DNA from 3 places in the Pedococcus sp. P5_B7 genome. Region 2 is predicted to be linked to each of the others. Evidence: riboswitches for the same ligand, from Rfam matches in the RefSeq annotation. Region 2 holds a riboswitch; each other region holds the start of a gene.
What was found. A riboswitch is a leader RNA that binds a small molecule or an ion and turns the genes downstream of it on or off. The one in region 2 is predicted to bind S-adenosylmethionine.
Positions count from the first base shown of each region.

Region 1 (2,257 bases), on a different contig from region 2:
CGGGCGATGACCTCCGCGCGAGGGGTGGTGCGCTCCCACTCGATGGCCTTCGCGACCCCAGTGACGAACTCCTTGGCAGCGGCGGGGTTCTTCGCGATGAAGTCGTCACGCAGCACGTACTGCCCGCCGTTGAAGGCGCCGAAGAGGGCGTAGTCGCTGAAGAGCGAGCGCAGCCCACCCGTGGCGATGGCGTGGTCCTGGAGCACCCCGGAGAGCGTGCCCACGTCGACCTGCCCGCGACGGACGGCCAGCTCGGTGTCGTTCGGCGGCAGCGGCACGAGCTGGACGCGGTCGATCTCCCGTGGCGTCAGCCCGTTCTTCTTGAGGTAGGTGTCGATCACGGCCTCGGCGTGCGCGCCGAGGGTGTTGACCGCGATCTTCTTGCCGATCAGGTCCCGCGGGGTCCGGATCGGGCTGTCCTCCTTGACGTAGAAGCCGTTGAAGGACTTGGCGTCCTCGCCGTAGTAGTTGACGACTGCCTTGACCGGCGCACCGGCCTTGATCAGCTTGACCACCGCACCGGAGAAGGCGCCGCCCACGTCGGTCTGGCCGGTGGCCGCCGACTGGATGTCCTGGGGACCGCTGGTCGTGTTGCCGACCCACCTGAGCTTCACCGTCGGGAAGTACCCAAGGTCGGCCGCGAGCTCGGGCAGCCCGACCAGGTTGGCCGAGCCCTGGTAGCGGATCGTCACCGGCCCCTTGCCGTCCGTGCTGGCCTCGCTCGAGGGGAGGGCGCAACCGCCGACGAGGCCGAGGGGGAGCAGCGTGGATACCGCCGCCACGAGGGGACGACGCCGTGATGGACGAGTCGTGGCGCGCATCAGGCCACCGCCTCACGCGGCTCGGCACCCGCGGACACGAGCGAACGGCCCGCGACCGTGTCGAGGAAGACGGCGGTCACCTCGCGAAGAGGACGGTGGGCCACCTCGTCGATGAGCACCTCTCCGCCCTCCACCAAGGTGATGTGGTCCGCGAGGACAAACCAGCCGGGGGTGATGCTGCTCGGAGCGAGGCTGGCCAGCACCGGGCGCAGGGCGTAGTCGACGACGAGCACATGAGCCGGGGTGCCGCCGGTCGCCACGGGCAGGACGACCTTGCCGCGCAGGGCGAACTGCGGGAGGAGGTCGAGGAAGGTCTTGAGCAGACCACCGTAGGCCGCCTTGTACACCGGGGTCGAGACCACGACTGCGTCGGCGGCCTCGAGGGCCGCGACTGCCCGGGCGATGTCAGGGTCGTGGGCGTTGCCGCGAAGGAGCGGCTCGGCAGGCAGGTCACGCAGGACGACTGGGACCACGACGTGGCCGGCTCGCTGCAGCTGGCGGGCGATGTCAGCGAGCACGGCATCGGTCTTGGACGTTCGGTTGGGACTGCTGGAGATGGTGGCTATGACAGCCATGGGAAGGTCCTTTCGGGCAGGGGGCAGCACCGTCCCTGCGTCTGGACGCGCAGAGCGGTTGTGGGAGAACAGGATTCGTCAGCGACCGTCGTCTGGTTGCGACGACGGGCTAAGGGAGTCGAGGGGACGCGTCAGGGGTGACAGAGCGCGCTGGAGACCCTGAGCAGGTCGACGTGCCTGCGCAGGACACGGTGGCACGAGCGATCGGCTCGGTGCCTGGATCCGTTGTCCTTCATGGGTTTCCGTCCTCGTGGAGGCCCGAGAGCCTTGCGCTTGCGACAGTCGTGCGACTGTCGCCAGGTCCTCACCCGGAGCACCCCGCCGCGAGTGGGAGGGTTGCCGTCCAGCAAGCCGGGGCTGTGCGCTGGAACTCGTGACCTGGGATGAAGGTAGCCGTTCAGGTATTACCTATCAAATCAGTAGGATATGGCTCTCGCATGCTGGGACGGAGAAGGGCGCCCACGCACGAAATCCCGTGCGTGGACGCCCTTTTCAAGCCTCGCTGGCTCAGTCGGTGCTGATCTCGATGGCGATCTTGCCGCGCACGTGACCGGTCTGGCTCAGCTCGAACGCCTTGGTCGCGTCGGCCAGCTGGAACACCTCCGCCACGGGCACGGTCAGCTTGCCGTCGTCGGCGAGGTCGCCCAGAGCGGTCAGGTCCTCCGCGTTGGGACGCACCCAGGCAGAGATGCCACCGGCCTCGGCCACCGTCCCGTCGGCGATGGACCCGTGTCGGCCACCGTCCTTGAGGACAGCGCGAGTGGTCTCCAGCACGCCACCGACGAAGTCGGCCACGACGTCGACGCCGTCGGGCGCGAGCTCGCGCACGCGCTCGGCCAGCCCCTCGGCATACGACACCGG
Region 1 covers NZ_JBFULM010000009.1:89,607-91,863, reverse strand. Annotated here, with positions in the region: gene ACXJKD_RS19290 (ABC transporter substrate-binding protein) at 1-821, opposite strand, end outside; gene ssuE (NADPH-dependent FMN reductase) at 821-1,396, opposite strand; SAM riboswitch class IV at 1,661-1,775, opposite strand; gene ACXJKD_RS19280 (NADP-dependent oxidoreductase) at 1,904-2,257, opposite strand, start outside.
Region 1: it holds a riboswitch for S-adenosylmethionine, as region 2 does, so the genes downstream of both, ssuE (NADPH-dependent FMN reductase) here and metX (homoserine O-acetyltransferase MetX) in region 2, are expected to answer to the same signal.

Region 2 (2,257 bases):
GGTCCTGCTCGTCGCCTACGAGACGCGCAGGGGTGCAGGCCGGCCGGGGCTCGACACGGTCCGCGGTCACCTGGTCCGGGCCGGGGTGGAGGTGCTCGACCGGATGGTGGTGCGCGACGGCAGGTGGTTCGCGGTCGACTGCGTCGAAGGGTGCTGTCCCGCAGCCGGTTCGCCGATCCCCACGCCGGCCGACACGCCGGCGGTGGCGGAGTTCGTCGGGATCGGCGTCTCACCCCTGCCCGGTCGGGGAGCGCTCGCGGCACTCGTGGCTGCCGACCCGGCGCGCACCGCCCCCGTGGCGGCTGCCCTGGCCGAACGCGCCGCCCGGGCCGAGAGCGCAGGGAGGGCCGAGAGCGCAGGCAGGGCCGAGCGCACCGCCAGAAAGGAGCGCACCGGCACGGGTGGTCTGGGGCGGGCGGCCCACCGGTTCGAGGCGTTGTCGGTCTGGGCCGTTGCGCTGGGGCTCACGGGCGCAGGGGATGACGAGCCGATCGTCGAGACGTTGCGTCCCGACCAGGTCGCGCTGCTCGTCGACAGCCTCCGGGACCTCGGGCTCCGCGACGGACTGGTGGCGTGGCTGTGCCCGGGATCCCTGCCCCGGGACTGCCTGTCGCCCGACGTCGTGGACGCCGTCCACACCTGCCTGCCCCGCCCCGGTCACGACGAGACGCTGGCCGGGAGGCGACATCTGGTCCGGCTGCAGCACCTGGTCAGGGCCGTGCCCGACGAGCACGCCGCCGCCGCTCTGACGGTGCTGGCCAACCTCGCGTGGTGGCTCGGCGACGGCGCCTTCGCGAGGACCTGTCTGGAGCGTGCCCTGGGGGCCTCGCCCGGCTACCGGCTGGCCCTGCTGCTCGAGCGGATGCTCGATCTCGGGGTTCGTCCGGGCCGCGGGGCGGGACCTCGGGAGGACGCGTGGGCGGGGTGAGTGACCGAGCCGTGGTGGACGACGGCGACCACGTCCACGCAGCGGACGCAGCGGACAGGGGGAGGGCCGGCTCGTATGATGAGCGGCAGGTTATGAGTCCCAGCGCCAAGCCCCGGCTTGCTGGGCGGCAACCCTCCTCGCGGTGGGGTGCCCCGGGTGAAGACCCGGCCGACCCTCACCTGGGCGGCAAGCGCGAGCGCCACAGGAGCAGTTTCGATGACCACGACCTCCCCACCACGGGCCACTTCCGGGGCCTGGCGGGACGGCGACCCGGTCGGTCGCCGCCAGTTCGTCGACCTCGGCGCCGTCGAGCTCGAGCGCGGAGGGGTGCTGCCCGCGGTCCGGGTGGCCTACGAGACCTGGGGCGAGCTGAACGCCGCCGGCGACAACGCGGTGCTCGTGGAGCACGCACTGACCGGAGACAGCCATGTCGACGGGCCGACCGGGCCCGGTCACCCGACGCCCGGGTGGTGGGACGGCCTCGTCGGGCCGGGCAAGCCGCTCGACTCCGACCGCTACTTCGTCGTGGCCGCCAACGTGCTGGGTGGTTGCCAGGGCAGCACCGGGCCCTCGAGCCCCGCGCCCGACGGCAGGCCGTGGGCTAGCCGGTTCCCGTTCATCACGGTGCGCGACCAGGTGCAGACCGAGGCCCTGCTCGCCGACGCCCTCGGAGTCGACCGCTGGCACACCGTGCTCGGTGGCTCGATGGGTGGCATGCGGGCGATCGAGTGGGCGGTCACGCACCCCGACCGGATCGGCACGGCGATCGTGCTGGCCAGCACGGCATACGCCACCGCGGAGCAGATCGGCTGGTGCCAGGCGCAGCTGCTGGCCATCCGCTCCGACGCGCACTTCCACGGCGGTGACTACTACGAGCGCGGCACCGGACCCGAGACCGGGCTGGGGATCGCGCGGCGGATCGCGCACGTCACCTACCGCAGCGAGCTCGAGCTGCACGAGCGCTTCGGTCGCGAGCCGCAGCAGTCCGAGGACCCGTTGGGTGGCCGCGGTCGGTATGCCGTCGAGTCCTACCTCGACCACCATGCCGGGAAGCTGGCCGGGCGCTTCGACGCGAACTCCTACGTGGTCCTCACCGAGGCGATGAACTCGCACGACGTGGGTCGCGGTCGTGGGGGAGTGGCGGCAGCGCTCGAGCGGGTCACCGCCGACCTCGTGGTGGTGGCCGTCGACTCGGACCGGCTCTACCCCCCGAGGCTGTCGCACGAGCTCGCCGACGCGGTCCCCGGGACGGCGCTCCACACGGTCCACTCCGACTACGGCCACGACGGGTTCCTCATCGAGATCGAGCAGGTCGGCGCGATCGTGGCG
Region 2 covers NZ_JBFULM010000002.1:210,935-213,191, reverse strand. Annotated here, with positions in the region: gene ACXJKD_RS03810 (DUF4192 domain-containing protein) at 1-928, shown strand, start outside; SAM riboswitch class IV at 1,017-1,127, shown strand; gene metX (homoserine O-acetyltransferase MetX) at 1,145-2,257, shown strand, end outside.

Region 3 (2,257 bases), on a different contig from region 2:
GCCGTCGACGGTGAAGGTCGCGACGGCCACGCGCTCGTGGTCGGGGCTGAAGAGGGAGTAGGTCTCGACGCCGTCGATGGCGGCCAGGCCGTCGAGCAGCCGGCGCCCGAGGGCCGCCTCGTGGGCCTCGATCGCCTCGGCGTGGGAGCGCAGGCTGTGGCAGGCCGCGGCGAGGGCGACGGCGCCGATGACGTTCGGGCTGCCGGCCTCGTGGCGGGCCGCGCCGTCCTGCCACACGACCCCGCGGGTGGTGACTGCCTTGGTGGCCCCGCCCCCGGCGAGGTACGGCGCGGCCGCGTCGAGCCAGTCGACCCGTCCGGCCAGCACCCCGGCGCCGAACGGCGCGTAGAGCTTGTGACCCGACAGCACCACGTAGTCGACCCCGAGGTCGTCGAGGTCGACCGGGCGGTGCGGTGCGTACTGCGCTGCGTCGAGGACGACGCGGGCACCGCCCCGACGCGCGATCGCCGCGAGCTCGCGGATCGGCCAGATCTCGCCGGTGACGTTGGAGGCGCCGGCGAGCACGACCAGCTTGTGGCGGCCCGGGTGCTCACGCAGCGCCGTCCGCAGCAGCACCGCGGCGTCACCGACGCTGCCGGGCACCGGGAGGCGGTGGGTCCGACGGGGTGACCACGGCAGGAGGGCCGCGTGGTGCTCGGTCTCGAAGACGAACACCTGGGTGTCGCGGGGGAGGCAACGGGCCAGCAGGTTGAAGGAGTCGGTGCTGTTGCGGGTGAAGACGACCTCGTCGCCCTCGCGCGCCCCGACGAACGCGCGCACCTCGGCCCGGGCCTGCTCGTACCAGGAGGAGGTCACGCGGGAGGCCCAGCCGTTGCCGCGGTGCACCGAGGAGTACGTGCGCAGCGCGCTGTCGACGGCGGCCTTGACGCTCACCAGGGCCGGGGTCGAGGCGGCGTGGTCGAAGTTGGCGTAGTCGACCGTGCCCTCGAGGGTCGGCACGGGCAGCGACTCGGAGACCACGGCAGGAAGCGGTCCGACCTCGCCCCAGGTGTGCGCGTCCGGGACGGGGCGCAGGTGGGTGCGGGCGTGGGCGAGGGGCGCGCTCCGGCGGAAGGCGGGTGGCGGGGTGCTCGCGATCGACATGGGTAGTGCTCCTGGTCCGGGTGGGACCCGAACGTGCTCCCGGGTCCGCGCTTGCCGGCTGCGGGTGCAGACGGCCCGGTCGTCACCCGGAGCACCCCACCGCGGAGGAGGGTTGCTGGTCAGCAAGCCGGGGCTTCGCGCTGACACTCATGACCTGGTGTCGAGAGTAGGGCGTCGAGCACGGGGCGATCCAGCCCGTGGGCAGAGCTTCCCGTCATCTGAGACGTGGACCGCGAGGACTCGAGCGGTCTGCGACGTGGCCTGGCGGGGGGTCGGCAGAGCCGGGTCCCGCGACCGGTTCCCCCTCGATGCGCGCCTGCGCCGACGACCACTGCTGGTCGTCGGCGCAGGCCCCGCCAGACGCAAGGCCGAGCGTGTCACCTGGGGTCGCCTCTTGGTAAGGGGAAAGGGCCTCGGGCGACCCAATCGCGACCAGATGTCGACCGTTCGGATGAGGGACGGTGGGGGCAGATTGCCCCCCGGTGATACGCGTGTGACGCGTGTTTCCGGTGTGACCTTCGCGTAGCCTGCGGAGCATGGCGACACGTCCGTCCACCTCAGCACGATCAGCAGCAGGGTCGCGCTCGTCCGGGAGCCGGGGCACCGCAACACGCCCCGCCAACCGCAAGAGCAGCACACCCCGCAAGACCTCCGCCCGTGGCAAGACCAAGGGGGGAGGGCTGCCGCTGCCCCTTCGCGCGGTCCGGGGCACCTGGATGGGCATGGCGCACGTGGCCGGTGGCGCCGTGCGCCGGGTCGGCACCAGCGCCCGTGAGCTCGAGCCCGAGCACCGCCGTGACGGGCTCGGCTTCTTCCTCATCGGACTGTCGATCCTCGTGGCCGCCCGTGAGTGGTGGGCCTTCGACGGCGCCCTCGGTGACATCGTGCACGCCGTCGTCGCAGGCACCTTCGGAGTCGTGGCGTATGCCGTGCCACTCGCCCTGCTCTTCCTGGGCATCCGCTTCCTGCGCGCGCCGCAGGAGGACTCGGCCAACTCCCGCATCGGGGTGGGCCTGGGTGCCCTCGCGTTCGCGGCCTCCGGGTTGGCCCACGTCGCCGCGGGCATCCCGACCCCGCCCCAGGGCGCCGAGGGCATGCGGGACGGTGGCGGGATCATCGGGTTCCTGGCCTCGAGCCCGCTCGAGGCCGCGGT
Region 3 covers NZ_JBFULM010000007.1:113,588-115,844, forward strand. Annotated here, with positions in the region: gene ACXJKD_RS16545 (aminotransferase class V-fold PLP-dependent enzyme) at 1-1,104, opposite strand, end outside; SAM riboswitch class IV at 1,147-1,259, opposite strand; gene ACXJKD_RS16550 (DNA translocase FtsK 4TM domain-containing protein) at 1,641-2,257, shown strand, end outside.
Region 3: it holds a riboswitch for S-adenosylmethionine, as region 2 does, so the genes downstream of both, ACXJKD_RS16545 (aminotransferase class V-fold PLP-dependent enzyme) here and metX (homoserine O-acetyltransferase MetX) in region 2, are expected to answer to the same signal.